Regions from separate parts of the Marinobacter sp. tcs-11 genome, predicted to be linked through region 2. Evidence: predicted binding sites of a transcription regulator. Region 2 holds the regulator's gene; each other region holds the start of a gene.
What was found. Region 2 encodes FliA, which starts transcription of late flagellar genes. Its sites were predicted from a motif close to CTAAAGTTTNNNNNNNNNNNGCCGNTAA; they were not measured.

Region 1 (4,148 bases), on a different contig from region 2:
GAATCTGGTGAGAATCCGTCAGGGTTTTGAAGAGAAATCCCGGCTTGGCCGGTTGCTGATCAATCGTGGCTACCTGTCTGAAGGTCAGCTGGAAGAAGGGCTTCGTGCTCAGAGGGAAACCGGGCAGCGCCTCGGTGAGGTGTTAATTGCTGCCGGCTGGATCTCAGAGAGGGAACTCCACCGCGTACTCAAGCATCAGTCGCGTTACCGCAATGCAGCAGCGCTTGTTACCATGGTCACCTTGCCATTTCAGCCCCTGGTGTCACTGGCGTCCAGCAACACCAATGCAGCGCAGATAGGCGCCGGAGCGGGCGAACTCTACGAGCGGAGCGGACTCACCCCCCTCTCGGAAGAGGAAATGTCAGGGGTGTCTGCACAAAGCGGTATTGGCCTGATGGAGCGTCTGGAGGCCGTGTCTTCCATGCCCGCCAGCGCCCGGGACGATCTCTCAGGAGAATCTCCCGATGTCGATGTGGTGGAAGGGATCAGACTGGCGGCAAATGTATTCGTGCCGGTGCTCAGTTTTCTGGATTCAGACCTTACAATTACGGGTGTGCATTACCGGGACTCAGAGCCTCGCTACTCGCTACAGGAAGACGGAGGCCTGAGGCTGGCATTTCCGGAGCGTATCGAGGAAATCCGGATGGATAATATTCGCGTGATGGGCGGCCAGACTCCACCCATGGGCAATGTCAGCATTCGCGATATCCGCTTTCACCCGGATTCCCAGATGACCATCTATACGCGTTGAAAACCTTGCCCTGAAACGAAAAATGCCCGGAAGATCTCCGGGCATTTCGTTGTCTGTGAGCGATGGGCGTATCAGGCGCTGGCCAGAATGTTGGTGCTTGAGACGTTGGTCTGCTGGCCTTTGGCACCATAGAGCTTCTGCTGGGCGGAAGCACCTCGGAAGATGTCGGTAAGGCGTGACAGGCGCTTTTGCAGGTGTCCAAGAATTCGGCCGTTGTTCTGATTCACGGCCTGGCATTCGCGCAAACGGGTGTCGGCTTCTTTCCAGAGTTGGTACAGCTCATCCATACCAGCGGCGCGAATGAAGCGTGATGGCTCTCCGGCATTGGGCTTGTAGCCCATATTCACCAGCAGGTGAATCTTCTTTTTGGCGCGTTCGCGTATGCCCTCAAGAATCTGGTTTTTCCGGCTGGTCATTTCCTGGAGGGGTTGGATATCCGCAGAGGAGAGCACGGATTTTTCCTGGTGGAGTACTTCCGCCAGCGACTCAAGCTGGCGGATATCTTCCTGAAGAATCGCTTTCAACTGTTCATGTGCAGTCATGCTTTACTCACCCGAAAATGCTTTTATCCATCTCAAGCATTTTCTGGGCCAGTTTCTGGGCATCTACCTTGTAGGTGCCGTTCTCAAGAGCAGAACGAATCTGTTCGATGCGATCATCGTCCATTTCGGGGTAGTCCCCCAGCTTCTGCTCAAGTTGCTTCAGGTTTTTCGCCTGATTGCTCAGGTTCACGTTTTCGCCACGGGCAGCGGGGCTCTGGGCCTTGGCTTGCTCGCCTGAGGGCGCCTGTGACGTTTGATTGCCTGAGGCTTTGTCGGCCGTGGTGCGCGTGGTGTTGACCTGGCCGGGGCCAATTCCATTTAAGTCAACTGACATATCAATACCTGCTTGCCTGGGGCCACAAGAAAGTGGCGTATTCGGGTTTATATCTGCTTAACGGCAAATCCGCGCCATACTTTAGTTACAAAACGGAAAACATTTGCCGCTCTTGCTGTTTGCCGCCTTACATCGGAATTTCGACCCGCCCGGGGCCAACGGCACGAGCTTTGACTGTCCGGGACGAGCGGAGATTTTCCACCAGTACCTGTTCTCCAACGCCCGCGCTCGCCAGTGCCTTACCGCGAGATGATACCGAGAATGAGCTTGAGCGCGCGGTGATAATAACATGGTCACCCCGCTCAATCGCGTTGGGAGCTTCAAGGAGATCCGGGGTCATTACCGTGCCGGCGTTCACCGGGCGGCGCATCATCATGCCTGAAACGGACTCTTTGCGGGTGAGTACGCCGCGACGACTGGCATTGATCTGCACCGAATTTAGGGTGACCAGGTCCGGCGTCAGGCGTTCGCCACGTGCCAGAGGACGGGCTGCTATCAGGGCAGGGCCGTGAACCTCGACGCTGGTGGTAACGTACATTCTCCAGGGGCGCTCACCACTGCAGGAAACCAGGACCGACGGGCTGGTGGTCTGTAGCGGATCGCCCGCAAACTCGGCATTCAGCCCCTTGTTGCAGGCAGCAAGGGCGATGCGGCTGTCGATAGCGCCAACTTCGTAGCGGCTCGTGTAGCCCTCGGCAGCAAGGGTTCTGGACCACTCTGCCAGGAACGTCTGGGCAGCGTCACGGATGGCTTCAGCACTGGTTCTCTCCGAAGACAGAGTGATTGGGCTCAGTGATAGACACAATGCAGCCAAAAAGATGATTCGCATACGCACCGGTTTGTCCTATGCTGTCTGTATCTGTGGATTTTGTCGAAACACGTTAAGGATTCGGGTTGTCGGGCCGTTAACCCTTAACAGGTTTGCAGGCGTCAAAGATTTGTCTTGGACAGGCCTGAAAACACCTTGCAAAGGTCAAAGCAATATTGATGCCGGTATAGGCACGCCAGGAGTAAAGCATCATGGCAGGGGTATTAGACAGCGTTAACCAGCGCACCCAGCTAGTCGGTCAGAACCGGCTTGAGCTATTGCTGTTCCGTTTACGGGGGCGGCAGTTGTACGGCATCAACGTATTCAAGATTAAGGAAGTTCTTCAGTGCCCGAAACTGTCGTCGATTCCCAATAGCCGGAGCGTCGTCAGAGGCGTCTCCCACATTCGTGGTGAGACCATTCCCATTATTGATTTGAGTATGTCGATCGGTCTGCCGGGTATTCCGCAAGAGCAGTTGTCTACCAGTTTCGTGATCATCACCGAGTACAACCGTAAAACCCAGGGCTTTCTGGTAACGGGCGTAGACCGGATTATGAATATGAACTGGGAAGATATCTTGCCTCCGCCGAAGGGCGCAGGGAAGGATGTCTACCTGACAGCGGTTACGAAGATTGACGATAAACTTGTAGAAATCATAGATGTAGAAAAGATTCTTGCAGAAGTTTCTCCGCTCAGGGAAGATGTGACGGAAGAGCTGGTGAGCCGAAGTGCGGAACGCGTTCCGGGTCATTTGCCCGTGCTGGTTGTGGATGATTCTTCCGTGGCTCGCAGGCAGATCGAGCGTTGCCTGACCGCCATCGGAATGGAAGTGGTTACCAAAAATGATGGCAAGCAAGCGCTACAGTATCTCAGAGAGCTTACTCAGGACGGGTCGAAAGCGAACGACCACCTGTCTCTGATTATCTCTGATGTTGAGATGCCGGAAATGGACGGCTACACCCTCGTTACCAGAATCAAAGAAGATGCGGCTCTGAAAGAAATGTATGTAATGCTGCACACCTCGCTGAGCGGTGTCTTCAACCGGGCGATGGTGCAGAAAGTGGGCGCAGACGATTTCATGGCGAAATTCAGCCCGGATGAGCTGGCCGAGCGAGTAATGGAAATTATTGATCAGCACTGATGCTCGGCTGATGGTTTCACCCACGAAGAGATCCAATGAAAGCGGACATAACGCCCCAGGAATACGAAGCCTTTAAAAAGTTCCTGCAGGATGCGTGCGGCATCCTGCTGGGTGATAACAAACAGTATCTTGTAAAGAGCAGGCTTCGGCGCATTCTCGAAGAAAACAGCCTGAATTCCCTTGGAGAGCTTCTGGAACGATTAAAGAGGCCTGGAAGGGCAGGCTTGCGCGAGGTGGTCATCGACGCGATGACGACCAACGAGACACTTTGGTTCAGGGACAACCATCCGTTCCGGATTCTGCAGGAAAAGCTCTTGCCAGAGTTTGCCGAGCGCAATTCACTCCAGCCGTTAAGAATCTGGTCTTCCGCCTGTTCTACTGGCCAGGAGCCATACTCCGTAGCCATGGTAATTGACGAATTCCGCCGCACCCGGCCGGGTAAGCTGCGGGATGTAAAAATCACGGCAACGGACATTTCCAAAAGCGTGCTGGAGGTTGCCCGGAGAGGCGAGTATGAAATGGTCGCCATCGGCCGCGGGCTGTCGCCGGAGCGTCAAAAGCACTTTTTTAC
Region 2 (4,148 bases):
TAGGCCAGACGGTCAGAAGCGTCGCTCATCTTCGACAGGACTTCTTTCTGCTCGGCATTACGCGGGTCTATCTGGAAGTTCCGGATTGCCTCATGGAGGCTGCGGGTGAGTCGGCCCACTTCCCGGTACAGACTCTGATCGCGAACCTCGCTCAGTTCATTGATCAGGGTCATCGCCTTGGCATAATTCCCGGCGTTTACATTCTCAGCCAGGTCGGAGGCCTGCTTTTGCAGTTTCTCCGCCACCTCCGGATCAAGGCCCTGATGGTTCTGTTTGGTATCACTCATGGCGAGCCATCCGACCTCTGGTTACTGGATTCGTTCGAAGATTTTCTCGATCTTTTCCTTGAGCACGGCTGCCGTAAAAGGCTTGACCACATATCCGTTTACCCCGGCCTGAGCCGCGGCCACGATCTGGTCCCGCTTGGCTTCTGCCGTCACCATCAGAACCGGCAGGTTCTTCAGGTTTTCGTCAGCGCGGACAGCTTTGAGAAGATCAAAGCCCGACATGCCGGGCATGTTCCAGTCAGTCACCAGGAAGTCGTACTTGCCGCTTCGGAGCATGGGCAACGCCGTGTTGCCATCATCGGCCTCATCTGTATTGGTGAAGCCAAGATCTCGCAGCAGGTTCTTGATGATTCGTCGCATTGTGGAGAAGTCATCCACAATGAGAATTTTCATGTTCTTGTCCAATGGGACCTCCAGTCAGTAACACCCGGAATTCATTCAGCCTTTTTGAAAGTCTAGCAGGCTGCTACCTTAACCGCTTATTGTGTGGTGTTTGCGCACGTTGTAAAGCATCGGTTACCAAAAGCTACACAGCCTGCTGAAAGAGAAACACAGCACCCGGCTGATCAGTCGTTGTCACTATCCCGCCACTCGGCCAACCGGCTGCGCAGCCGCAGTGCCGCCTGGCTGTGAATCTGGCTTACCCGGCTCTCACTGACCCCAAGCACTGCGCCGATTTCCTTGAGGTTCAGTTCTTCCTGGTAATACAGGCTCAACACCAGCTTTTCGCGCTCAGGCAACTGCTCGATGGCGTCCGCCAGACTGCGCTGGAAAGCGCCGGAAGCAATACCGTCCAGCGGATTATCGCTGGCCTCTGCTTCTTCTATCGGCAGCTCGCCGGATTCATTGAGCTCATCAAGGCTAAAAAGTCGGCCACTGTTGGCGTCGGCCAGTGAAGCGTGATATTCGTCCAGACCAATGCCAAGCTCTTCAGCTACTTCGGCATCCTGGGCCTCGCGCCCGGTACGATCTTCCACTTGTTTGATGGCACTGGCGATTCGCCGGGCGTTGCGGTGCACTGAGCGGGGCACCCAGTCGCCTTTGCGGATTTCGTCCACCATGGCGCCGCGGATGCGAATGCCTGCATAGGTTTCAAAGGTGGCGCCCTTGCCTGAAGAATAGCGCTGCGCAGCCTCCAGCAGGCCAATCATACCGGCCTGCATAAGGTCTTCGAGCTGCACCGATGCGGGCAGTCGAGCCATGAGATGAAGGGCGATTTTCTTGACCAGCGGCGCATGCTCTTCAATCAGGGCTGAAGGGCTCCTGGCGCCGGCCTGATGGTAAATACCCAGATTTTTCGCCAATGTCATGTATCCGGTTTTCTTGTAGGACTGGATTCAGATCAGACTTCGACGAGCCGCTCCACGAAGAATTCGAGATGCCCCCTGGGAGAGGACGGCAAAGGCCAGCTATCCACTTTTTCGGCCAGAGCCCGGATAGCCAGCGAGGCTTTCGCCCTCGGATAGGCATCCAATACCGCTTTCTGTCTTTGGACGGCTTTCTTGACGGCCTCGTCGTAAGGCACGATACCTACATATTGTAGTGCCACATCCAGGAAACGCTCGGTGACCCTGGTCAGTTTTTCAAACAGATGGCGGCCTTCCTGCTCGTTGCGAACCTGGTTTGCCAGGATGCGGAAGCGGTTGGTGCCGTAATCCCGGTTCATCAGTTTGATCAGCGCGTAGGCATCGGTAATGGAAGTAGGTTCGTCGCAGACCACCAGCAGAAGCTCCTGCGACGCCCTCAGGAAGCTGACCACCGATTCAGAAATACCCGCGGCGGTATCCACAATCAGAACGTCAATCTGGTCGCCCAGCTCACTGAAGGCATTGATCAGGCCGGCATGTTCCATGGCGCTGAGCTGGGTCATACGCTGGGTGCCGGATGATGCCGGAACAATCTTGATGCCACCTGGGCCATTCACCAGCACATCTTTCAGATCACAATCGCCGTTGAGTACGTCTTGCAGATTTCGATTGGCGGTAATGCCAAGCAACACATCGATGTTGGCGAGCCCAAGATCCGCGTCCAGCAAGACAACCCGGCGCCCCTTCTGGGCCAGGGCGATACCTAGGTTGACCGAAACATTGCTCTTGCCGACACCGCCCTTGCCGCCGGAAACCGCAATCACCTGAACCGGATGTGGTCTGCTCATACTGTTATCAGTCTCTTACTACGTTCTTGTACGGGCACGCGTGCCGGTGTTTTATTCTGTCGCTGGCGAGGCTCAGGCACCTTCGGCTATTGCCTGCGCGCTCTGCACGGCCCTGAGCCTTTCTACGCCCAGACGCACCAGCGGGATAGCCTCCGCCCTTTGGAGATCTTCCGGTATCTTCTGGCCATCGGTGTACCAGGCCACCGGCAAGCTGGTCTCCATAACGAATCCGAGCGCTTCGCCCAGGGTCAGGGCTTCATCAATCTTGGTCATGATGCAGCCTGCAAGGTTTGCCATCTTATAGCAATGCCACACGGATTTCATGATACGTGGCTGACTGGTGGCAGAGACCACCAGATGTGTACGGATATTGTGATCGCTGCGAGCCAACTCCGCCAGTTGTTCCTGGTAACCACGGTCGGCACTGGTCAGGCCGGCAGTGTCAATCAGTACCAGGTGCCTATCCGACAGTTCATCAAGAATGTCATCCAGGGAATGGCTCTCATCCACCACCCGCACGGGCACATTCAGGATTCTGCCGAACACAAACAGCTGCTCATGGGCGGCCACACGGTAGCGGTCGGTGGTCACCAGGGCCAACGAATCCGGGCCATGCTCCAGCACATAGCGAGCCGCCAGTTTGCCAATGGTGGTGGTTTTGCCAGACCCGGTCGGCCCGACCAGGGCATAGATCCCCCCGGCATCAAGCCAGTCTTCGCGACCGGTGCGAACGCCGGTCGCCAGCATTTTCAGTGACTGCTTCCAGCCATCTTCCAGGCGCCCGGCCCGGTGCCGTCGGGACAGAGAGCCGGCCAGCTCCGCGCCCAGACCGAACTCCTGCAGCCGCTCGGCCAAGCGTTGCTGTACCGCGCTGTTTCCACCGTCAGCCTGAGTGGTGGACGCCACCTTGCCACTGACCAGATCACGCAGAGAGCTGATCTCGGCACGCATACTGGCCAGTTCATCGGCATAGCCACCGGTACCGGATTCTCTGCCGGAAGCCGGCTTTTCGGCCACAACAGTACCGGAAAGTGACGCCGGAAAATCGGCGGTCTCGAAAGACATGGACGATGCCGTGCCGCCTGACGACGCATTTCCCGCGCGCTTTTCCCGAACCTCACGAATGCGGCTGCGGGACCGGTTCAGCTCCTCTTCCAGCCGACGATGCTGCTCAGCCTGCATCTCTGCCAGGCGGGAGCCGTTGGTGGCTTCAACCGCTCTTTCACCCAGACGCTGGCGCGCCATGTTTTCGTCGTAGTCGAGTGCCGTCACGATCTCGACACCACCATCAACCCGGCGGTTAGACAGAATAACGGCATCCGGCCCCATTTCGTGGCTTACCTGCTTCAGGGCCTCAGCCATGGACTGCGCAAAAAACCGTTTTACTTTCATGCTGCTTCATCCTCCCAACGGCAAGCGCTCTGGCTTCCCGCGATGCTCCGTCGGTTTATTGACCTACAGAGGCGACTATCGTGATCTGTTTGTTATCCGGGATTTCCTGGTACGAGAGCACATGCAAACGCTCTACCCCATAGCTGGCAAACTTCGCCAGTACTGGCCGCAAGGGCCCTGAAACCAGCAGGATGGCAGGCTTGCCGAGCATTTCCTGGCGCTGCACGCTGTCCTGAAGGGATCGTTGCAGCTTTTCCACCATGTTGGGCTCAAGCACCAGACCAATGTCATCCTGACCGCCGGATTGTTGACTC
Region 3 (4,148 bases), on a different contig from region 2:
TTTTTCTTTGCCTGGTTTATTGGCTATACCCCCTTGATGGCAGTGTTTGTATCGAGAATCTCACGGGGTAGAACCATCCGTGAAACCATCATGGCAGTCGCCATACTGGCACCCATCGCCACGACCATCTGGTTCACGTTGCTGGGTGGCTCTGGCATATACCATCAGCTGTCCGGCACGTTTGATTTGACCGACGCTTTGAACAATTTCCGGTTTGACGTCGCCACATTGACGGTTGCGCAGGCACTGCCGGGAGGCACCTGGATGGCGGCCGCAATCCTGTTGCTGACCACCATCTTTGTGGCGACAACCGGAGATTCGATGAGCTACTCCATTGCGATGGTGGGGGCCGGCCATGACGAGCCGCAACCCTGGATTCGCGTTTTCTGGGGTGGCGCCATGGCACTGATGGCCGCGATTCTTCTCTATATGGGGGCCGGTCAGATTGGGGTGTTGCAACAGTTCATTGTGATCACAGCCATTCCGGTGTCGTTGATTATTCTCCCTTCTCTGTGGACCGGTCCCCGGGCCGCAGCAGCCCTGGCGAAAGAGCAGGGGCTGGCTTAGGTTTTTACTTTTCCCCTCAGGGATTTGATCTCTCCACGGCGGGTTTTGTTATCCACACGCCGCCGTTGGGAGGATTTCGTCGGCCGCGTTGGCCGGCGGGCTTTTTGCGGTTTTACTGCCTCCTGAATGAGAGTCTTGAGTCGGTTCAGCGCGTCCTCTTTGTTCTGCTCAAACGTGCGGAAAGACTGCCCTTTGATCACAATCACGCCGTCTTTACTGATGCGCTGGTCGGACAAAGCCATCAAACGTTCTTTGTAAAACGGCGGCAGGGTGGAATGCAGGACGTCGAACCGTAGGTGTACGGCAGAGGCAACCTTGTTCACATTCTGGCCGCCTGCCCCCTGGGATCGTATCTGCGTAATCTGGATTTCCCAGTCTGCCAGTTCGACGGCATTGGATAATTTCAGCATAGTGGCACGTGTTGAGAGCTCGGATTCGGGTGTTTACGAGTATCATCCTACGCAATCCGGCAACCAATCAGAAGCGATGAACACAGGGAGACACCGAATGAAGGTGATGGTTTTAGGCGCTACCGGCCTGACCGGAGGCATGGTGGTGGAGAAACTCCTCGAGCAGCCGGAGATATCGACTGTGATCGCTCCGGTTCGCCGGCCGATGGTCGTGGAAAATCCGAAACTGGAGCAGCGCTTCATGGATTTTGATGCGATGGAGGCTCAGCCTGACGCTTTCCAGGTGGATGTCCTGATCTGTTGCCTTGGAACAACCCTGAAAAAGGCAGGCTCCAGAGAAGCCTTTCGCAAGGTCGATCATGACTATGCATTGAAGGCAGCTCAGATGGCCCGTAACGCCGGTGCTCGAGCATTGATTCTGATGTCGGCCATCGGAGCATCGTCGCAATCCCCGGTTTTCTACAATCGAGTCAAAGGAGAGCTTGAGAACAATGTCCGGGCGCTGAAATTTCCTTATCTTGCGATCTACCACCCGAGCCTGTTGCTGGGGCAGCGCAAGGAGGCTCGAACGGCCGAGGCTCTTGGTGTGGCCGTCATGCCGGTTGCGAATCGGGCGTTGATCGGGCCACTGAGAAAATATCGGGCGATTGAAGCGGAAGCCGTAGCGTCGGCCATGGTCAACGAGCTCGAGACCATTAGCGGAATCACTTCGGGCGGTGCAGTGGTGAGAGTGTGGGAGTACGACGATATCTTAACGATGGGCAATCGTCGCTAATGCTGTCCTTCACCTGATGTAAAATCCGGGTCACTGTTCCCGGGCGATCGATGAGGTTGATTAATGAAATATGTACTTTTTCCTTTTCTGGTGTTTTCCGTACTCATGGCGACAGGTTGCAGTCGCCCGGAATCGCCCCAGGAAGTATCGGAAGCATTTTGGCAAGCTGTACTTGAAGAGGATGCTGAAGCGGCCGCAGATTATTCAACCCTGGTCGATGAAGCGGCATTCGATGGTTTTGAACAGCAATGGCAGAACGTGAGCATTGAGTGGGGGCGTGTGGTCATTGATGACAATCTGGCCCGGGTAACCACCACCCTGAGTGGTCTGGAGGGCCGGAACGAAGCCACGGAGTCCTTAACCTATCTGGTACGTAAAGGTGACGACTGGCTGGTGGATTATTATCGCACCGGCGATGCCCTGAAACAGGGCCCAGTTTGGGGAAGTCTTGTTGGGCAGCTGGAAAAACTGGGTGAAGATCTCAAGAGTCGCTGGGCAAATCAATCCGATGAGATGGCGGTAGAGCTTGAGAGGCTGGGGCGGGAGTTGCAGCAACAGGCCCAGAGTATGAATGAAGATATGTCGGCGTTGGCTGAAGAGTACGGTGACCAGCTGAGCCAGCATCTGGAAGCGCTGTCTGAATCCCTGCGGGAAGCGCTTAAATCTACCCCATCTGCAACGCCGCAGGACAGACGTACCTTGAACGAAACGGTAATCAGGCTTGAAGACCAGCGGGAGCAGTTGTCTGAAATCAACTTGAAGACGCTTGCGGAGAGCACCGCGACCGCCGCCGAAGCCCAGCTGCAATTGGGCGAATTGAGCGAAGAGTTTGCGGCCTACAAGGCGGAATGGCGGCAACGTGTTGTCGACATGCAAGCAGAAATGGCTGAGTTTCTGGAGAATCTGAAGACCCGCTGAGCCCAGAGGCGCCTCGCCCTTCTTTAGTGCATATTTTTGATGGCGCACCCCGATGGTGCGCCTCTCTCATCGTTTGAATCCGGCAGTTGCTACTTCCCTTCAGGTTTTGACCGGTCCGCCGGTTCAGGCCCGCTCTTTGCTTAGCTTCCTTCTGAAAGCAGGTATGTTTGCACCACCTCGTTGTAGTGCAGGCATGCAGTACCGATTGAGGAAGGCGCGCTATGACTTTACGCAGTGATTCCATGAACCTTTCATCCGATGAGCGGGGTTGGTTGCCCTGGTTTGGGGCCACAGGTAAGTTGCGGATGGGATGGTCCTGTTTTTTGAACCGCCAGCAATATGCAACGAATGAAGAGATATTCGAGAGCATCGCGAAAACCCGTCGCGAAGCGCTGATTAACTGGGCAAATGGCAAGTGGGCCTTCCTTGAGGGGCTTGCGGCACGACTTGAGGGTAGCGAACACGATAGCATTTCAGAGGTACTGGATTCGGCCGTTACGCGCCTCCGGGAAATTTCCGAGCTTTTCGTTGTGAAAGAAGATGGCTCTGTTGTCGCCTCGACGGTGACCGGCAGAAACGGAGCCGCAGGCCTCATGCCCGCGGCCGTGCAACGAGGGGTGAGAGAGCGGTTCCTCCACGGGCCCTACAGTGACCCGGTCACCTTGCAGCTTGGTGCCACAACTTCCAGATTTCATGACGATGTCACGCTGATGTTCTACCAGCCGGTCGCTCTTGCTGGCAATCAGGCAGCGGCAGTCTGTGCCCGGGTTCCGAACGATGTCATGAGTGACCTGATTCAGCGCGAGGCCGGGCACATTTTTGAAGAGTCTGGCGACAACTACATTTTCATGATCGACAGTCAGTTTGATCCATCGATCAGACCGGGAGTTGCCCTGTCGCGCTCGCGGTTTGAAGACGCTACCTTCAGTCACGGCGACAACCTCAAAGACGGAATCCGTACGGGCTTCGGTACAGTACGGATTCGGGAACACACCGAATTCGAAATACGTTTTACCGACCCGGCTACGGGGCAGTTGCACCCGGGGGTACGGGAAACCATGGCCCGTGGTGAAAACCTCTACGTTAAGTACCCCGGCTATTCCGACTATCGCCATATACCGGTGATTGGCAAGGGCGTGACCTTCCAGTTACCCGGGTCTCCTGATCGTTGGGGCATGATGTGTGAAGGCGACCTGGAGGAGGTGTATCGGAAACGTTCGGTCAGCTATCGACTGACGGCGCGGCTCGGGGTCCTTATGGCGCTTATCTGGGCAGCCAACGTAGCGGTTTCGGCAAGCGGTGCTCCTCTGTGGCTGGAAGCCTCCGTGAACGCGATGGTTGCGCTCCTGGGGCTTGTCATCTTCCGGGCAAGTTCCGCCAAGCCATTGGCAGATAGCCTGTCATCACTCGCGGATGTCATACGGAACATTGCCGAAGGAGGCGGGAATCTGCGCCAGCGTCTCGATGTCGGCAAGACC
Region 4 (4,148 bases), on a different contig from region 2:
AAGGAGAAGCATTATGGCTCTCGGAATTAACACTAACGTTGCATCACTGTCCGCTCAGAATCAGTTGAACCGCTCTCAGGAGCAGTCCAACCAAGCTCTGGAGCGTTTGTCCTCAGGTCTGCGTATCAACTCAGCCAAAGATGATGCGGCTGGTCTGGCAATTTCAAATCGTTTTGAAGCACAGATTCGTGGTCTGAATCAGGCAACTCGAAATGCTAACGACGGTATCTCTCTGGCGCAAACCGCTGAAGGCGCCTTGGGCGAGGCGGGTAACATTCTCCAGCGTGTTCGTGAGCTGGCGGTTCAGTCTGCTAACGCTTCCAACTCCTCTTCTGATCGTCAGGCTTTGCAGGACGAAGTCAATCAGCTGGTATCTGAACTAGATCGTATTGCTACGACGACCAACTTTAACGGTCAAAAGCTGTTTGATGGATCTTTTGGAACTGCGCAGTTTCAGGTTGGGGCCAATGCAAACGAGACAATTAGTGCTTCAACGTCGAATCTGAGAACGACCAGTTACGGCAATAATCAGGTTATTGCTTCTGGTGCCGGCACGCAGGCCTCAGGTGCGACTGCTGACAACGGGATTGCGTCAGGTAACATTGATATTAATGGGTATCTGGGTTCGGAAACAGTAAATATCGCTGCGTCCGGAACGGCCGTGAAAGATATCGCAGAAAGCATTAACGACGTGTCGTCTGAAACCGGAGTGACTGCGACCGCGCGTACGGAAGTCGATGTCGCGTTTACTGCTTCTGGAAGCTACTCGTTTACACTCATAGGCGAAAACACAGACGCTCAATCTGTTTCTTTTACAATTGATGCGACTTCAGGTAAGGACGCGTTGTCAAATGCGGTTGCTGCGATAAATGACCAGTCAGCGAAAACTGGTATCACTGCGGAGGTAGCCGATGATGGTCAAAGTGTTGTTCTTACGAACACCGGTGGATCGGATATCGTGTTTGGTAACACGGCAAACACCAGCGGTGGCGACTTAACCATTAATAAGCAATATAGGGACGAGAATGGTGAGGCTAAGGTAGACACGGCCAACGAGACCTTGGCCACTTCTACCGGTTCCACGGATGTGCTGTCTGTAAGTGGCTACTTGCAGCTTGACTCAGATAGGTCGTTTGCAATCGTAGCCAAAGATGGCGCTAACGCAGTTGCTTCGGCCGGATCTGAACTGCGAAAAATCTCCGAGCTCGATATTACTACATTTGAAAGCTCTACTCAGGCGTTAAAAACAGTAGATGCAGCTCTTAACTTAGTAAACTCCCAGCGTGCGAAGTTTGGTGCGATCCAGAGCCGCTTCGAAAGCACCATCTCCAACCTGGAGTCCACCAGTACCAACCTGAGCGCCGCTCAGAGCCGGATTCTGGACGCGGACTTCGCGGCTGAGACAGCCAAGCTGTCCAAGGCCCAGGTGCTGCAGCAGGCCGGTATCTCCGTCCTGGCTCAGGCGAACGCCCGTCCTCAGCAGGTTCTGTCTCTGCTGCAGTAAGGGCTTGGCGGTAACGGCCGGAACCTTCGGGTTCCGGCTTTACGCCGTTAGAGGAATAGCGAGGTAAAGCTATGAATGACGTTAACCTGAATAACCCGGATCTCAAGCTGGTGCGTTCCAACGCCCAGGCTCCGGGGAAGGCACTGTCGTCATCTCAGGCCGAGGGCGGAAAAGCCCCTGACCTTGCTGCTTCAGGTTCGAGTGGCTCAGCCATTCAGAGCCCGCAGGCCGCGACTGAGACATCCAGAGCCGAGAAGCTTCAGGCTCGTTCGGAAGCGCAGCGGGATGAATTGAATGATGCGGTGAGCCAATTGAATGATTTCGTGCAGAATGTGCAGCGGGATCTTCAGTTTGAGGTGGATAACGAGATGGGGCAGACCATTGTTAAAGTGGTTGATCAGAGCACCCAGGAAGTCATTCGTCAGATCCCGGACGAAGTGGCAATGAGGTTGGCAGAAAAATTGCAGCAGGATGAACCGCTGACGTTGTTTAACATCAAAGTGTAAAAGCTTGCCGCTTTTACGCGGATGCCAGACAACGGTATTTCAGCACCGCCGCACCCTGACAGGGTCCGGCGGTGTTCTGCTATATACGGTGCTAGACTGTCCGTTACAGGGTGTTACAAATTGGTGTAGTGGTTAGCCGAAATATAGGCAAAGTTTTGCCGCTGGCAGCCGATAAAGGACTAAGTAAGCGAAGCGCCCCCTTGAGGAGGCATGGTTATGGCAAATATTTCAGCATTAGGTATCGGCTCGGGAGTTCTGAACTCTGATCTGGTTGATCAGCTCGTTGAAGCTGAGCGTGCGCCTAAAGAGAATCGGCTCGACACCCGAACCCAGAAGGCAGAGTTGCTCATTTCTGCCTATGGCACCTTGAAGAGCGCTATCACGGAGCTTCGGCTGCCGATGCGTCAGCTGAGCGCGCCCGACAATCTGAAAGCCTTTTCGGCAACCTCTTCAAATGAGGATGTGTCGGTTACGGTAGACAGCACCAAGGCCAGCCGTGGCACCTACAACGTCAATGTGTTGAGTCTTGCGCAGTCGCAGTCCCTGGCGTCTTCCACGTTTGCTGACCGTGACTCTACGTCGGTCGGTACCGGATCGTTCACCATTTCTTCCGGTGATAAATCGGCGACGCTCACCATCGATGGTTCTAACAACACTTTGCAAGGGCTGGCGGACGAAATCAACGAAGCGGGCATTGGCGTATCGGCTGGCGTTATCGACACGGGTAGCGGCTTCCGGCTGGTGCTGTCTTCCGAAGAAACCGGCGAGGCAAATGCCATTTCCGTTTCGGTTACCGATGATGATGGTAACAATGACGACGCTGCCGGTCTGTCCCAGTTTGTGTTTAACGACACCACCCAGAACATGCAGGAGACCATCGCTGCCAAAGACGCGAGGGTCGAGATCAACGGTATTGAGATTACCCGTTCGACCAACTCCTTCACGGATGTTATTGATGGCCTGAGTTTTGAGGCAAAAGCAGAAGGTGTGACCTCCACCATCAAAGTCGAGCAGGATTTCGGTGCGGTAGCAGATCGTGTCGGAGCGTTTGTTGAAAAGTTCAATGCCCTCCAGACAACCATCAAAGGGTTGTCCGGCTTTAATGCCGAGACGGGGCAAGGCGGTATTCTTTCGGGTGATACCACCATCCGCTCAATCCAGGCGCAGTTGCGCAATGTTCTGGGCCGCGTGGTGCCAGGGCTTGAGAATGCCAGTATTCGGACCCTGGCTGATGTCGGCATTACCACAGACTATGAAACCGGCGGTTTGAGCTTTGATCGTGCCAAGTTTGAAGAGCAGCTGAAAAAGAACCCGGACGACGTGACTGCGCTGTTCGCCGAGCAGGGCCGTACCTCGAGTGCAGACGTTGAGTTCCTTGGCTCTGGCAGCGGGACAACCCGTGGAAACTACGCCATCAATATCACCCAGGCTGCCACTCAGGGTGGCGTGCTGGGTGATTCGGCATTGGCCGACGGCGTGGTGATTGATGGTACCAATGACGAGATCGAGTTCACCGTTGACGGTTCCACCAACTTTACTATTCAGCTCAGCCAGCAAACCTACGCAAGTGCGGCCGACCTGGTGGCCGAAATCCAGAGCCAGATCGACAGCAACTCGGCCTTGAATGCAGCCGGCCAGTCTGTGCGGGTCGGGCTCGACAGCAATGGCGTACTCCAGTTTACCTCTGGAGCATTCGGCAGTAGTTCAAATGTCAGCATCCTGTCCGTGGAAAATGGTGCGGCGCTCGGGCTTTCCGCCAAAACCGGAACCTTAGGCAAAGACGTTGCCGGTACGGTCAACGGCCAGGAGGCAACCGGTGATGGCCGGGTACTGACCGTCACTGGCGCGGGCGGTGCCAAAGGCATGCAGCTTCAGGTTGCCGGCTATAAGGACGGCGATCTCGGGCGGGTGAATTTCATCGAAGGTATTGGTGAACAGGCCGTTAATCTTGTCACCGACATTGTGGGTGCCGACGGCATTCTCGATGCGAAAACGGATAGCCTGAGCCGTGATCTTGAGCGGATTCAGGAGGAACGGATCCGGCTGGAAGACAGGATTGCCTCCTACCGTGAGCGGCTGGTCAGCCAGTTCACGGCGGCGGATTCCCTGATTTCCCAGCTCAACAGTACAGGCGATTA

Region 1: a site for FliA is predicted at 1,685-1,712, ahead of flgM (flagellar biosynthesis anti-sigma factor FlgM). Genes of this name have one in related genera too.
Region 3: a site for FliA is predicted at 2,768-2,795, ahead of ARC85_RS14240 (methyl-accepting chemotaxis protein). Genes of this name have one in related genera too.
Region 4: a site for FliA is predicted at 2,158-2,185, ahead of fliD (flagellar filament capping protein FliD). Genes of this name have one in related genera too.

What each region holds. Positions count from the first base shown of each region.
Region 1 is NZ_LLYU01000024.1:46,184-50,331, forward strand. Features, by position in the region: gene ARC85_RS17560 (cyclic di-GMP-binding domain-containing protein, MshE-related) at 8-751, shown strand; gene ARC85_RS17565 (flagella synthesis protein FlgN) at 823-1,293, opposite strand; gene flgM (flagellar biosynthesis anti-sigma factor FlgM) at 1,301-1,627, opposite strand; gene flgA (flagellar basal body P-ring formation chaperone FlgA) at 1,755-2,462, opposite strand; gene ARC85_RS17580 (chemotaxis protein CheV) at 2,648-3,577, shown strand; gene ARC85_RS17585 (CheR family methyltransferase) at 3,613-4,148, shown strand, end outside.
Region 2 is NZ_LLYU01000002.1:42,623-46,770, reverse strand. Features, by position in the region: gene ARC85_RS02880 (protein phosphatase CheZ) at 1-287, opposite strand, end outside; gene cheY (chemotaxis response regulator CheY) at 309-692, opposite strand; gene ARC85_RS02870 (RNA polymerase sigma factor FliA) at 854-1,597, opposite strand; gene ARC85_RS02865 (MinD/ParA family protein) at 1,630-2,442, opposite strand; gene flhF (flagellar biosynthesis GTPase FlhF) at 2,515-3,834, opposite strand; gene flhA (flagellar biosynthesis protein FlhA) at 3,890-4,148, opposite strand, start outside.
Region 3 is NZ_LLYU01000014.1:8,655-12,802, forward strand. Features, by position in the region: gene ARC85_RS14220 (BCCT family transporter) at 1-567, shown strand, start outside; gene arfB (alternative ribosome rescue aminoacyl-tRNA hydrolase ArfB) at 564-977, opposite strand; gene ARC85_RS14230 (NAD(P)H-binding protein) at 1,075-1,752, shown strand; gene ARC85_RS14235 (hypothetical protein) at 1,816-2,670, shown strand; gene ARC85_RS14240 (methyl-accepting chemotaxis protein) at 2,892-4,148, shown strand, end outside.
Region 4 is NZ_LLYU01000005.1:11,654-15,801, reverse strand. Features, by position in the region: gene ARC85_RS07345 (flagellin N-terminal helical domain-containing protein) at 14-1,504, shown strand; gene ARC85_RS07340 (flagellar protein FlaG) at 1,576-2,010, shown strand; gene fliD (flagellar filament capping protein FliD) at 2,227-4,148, shown strand, end outside.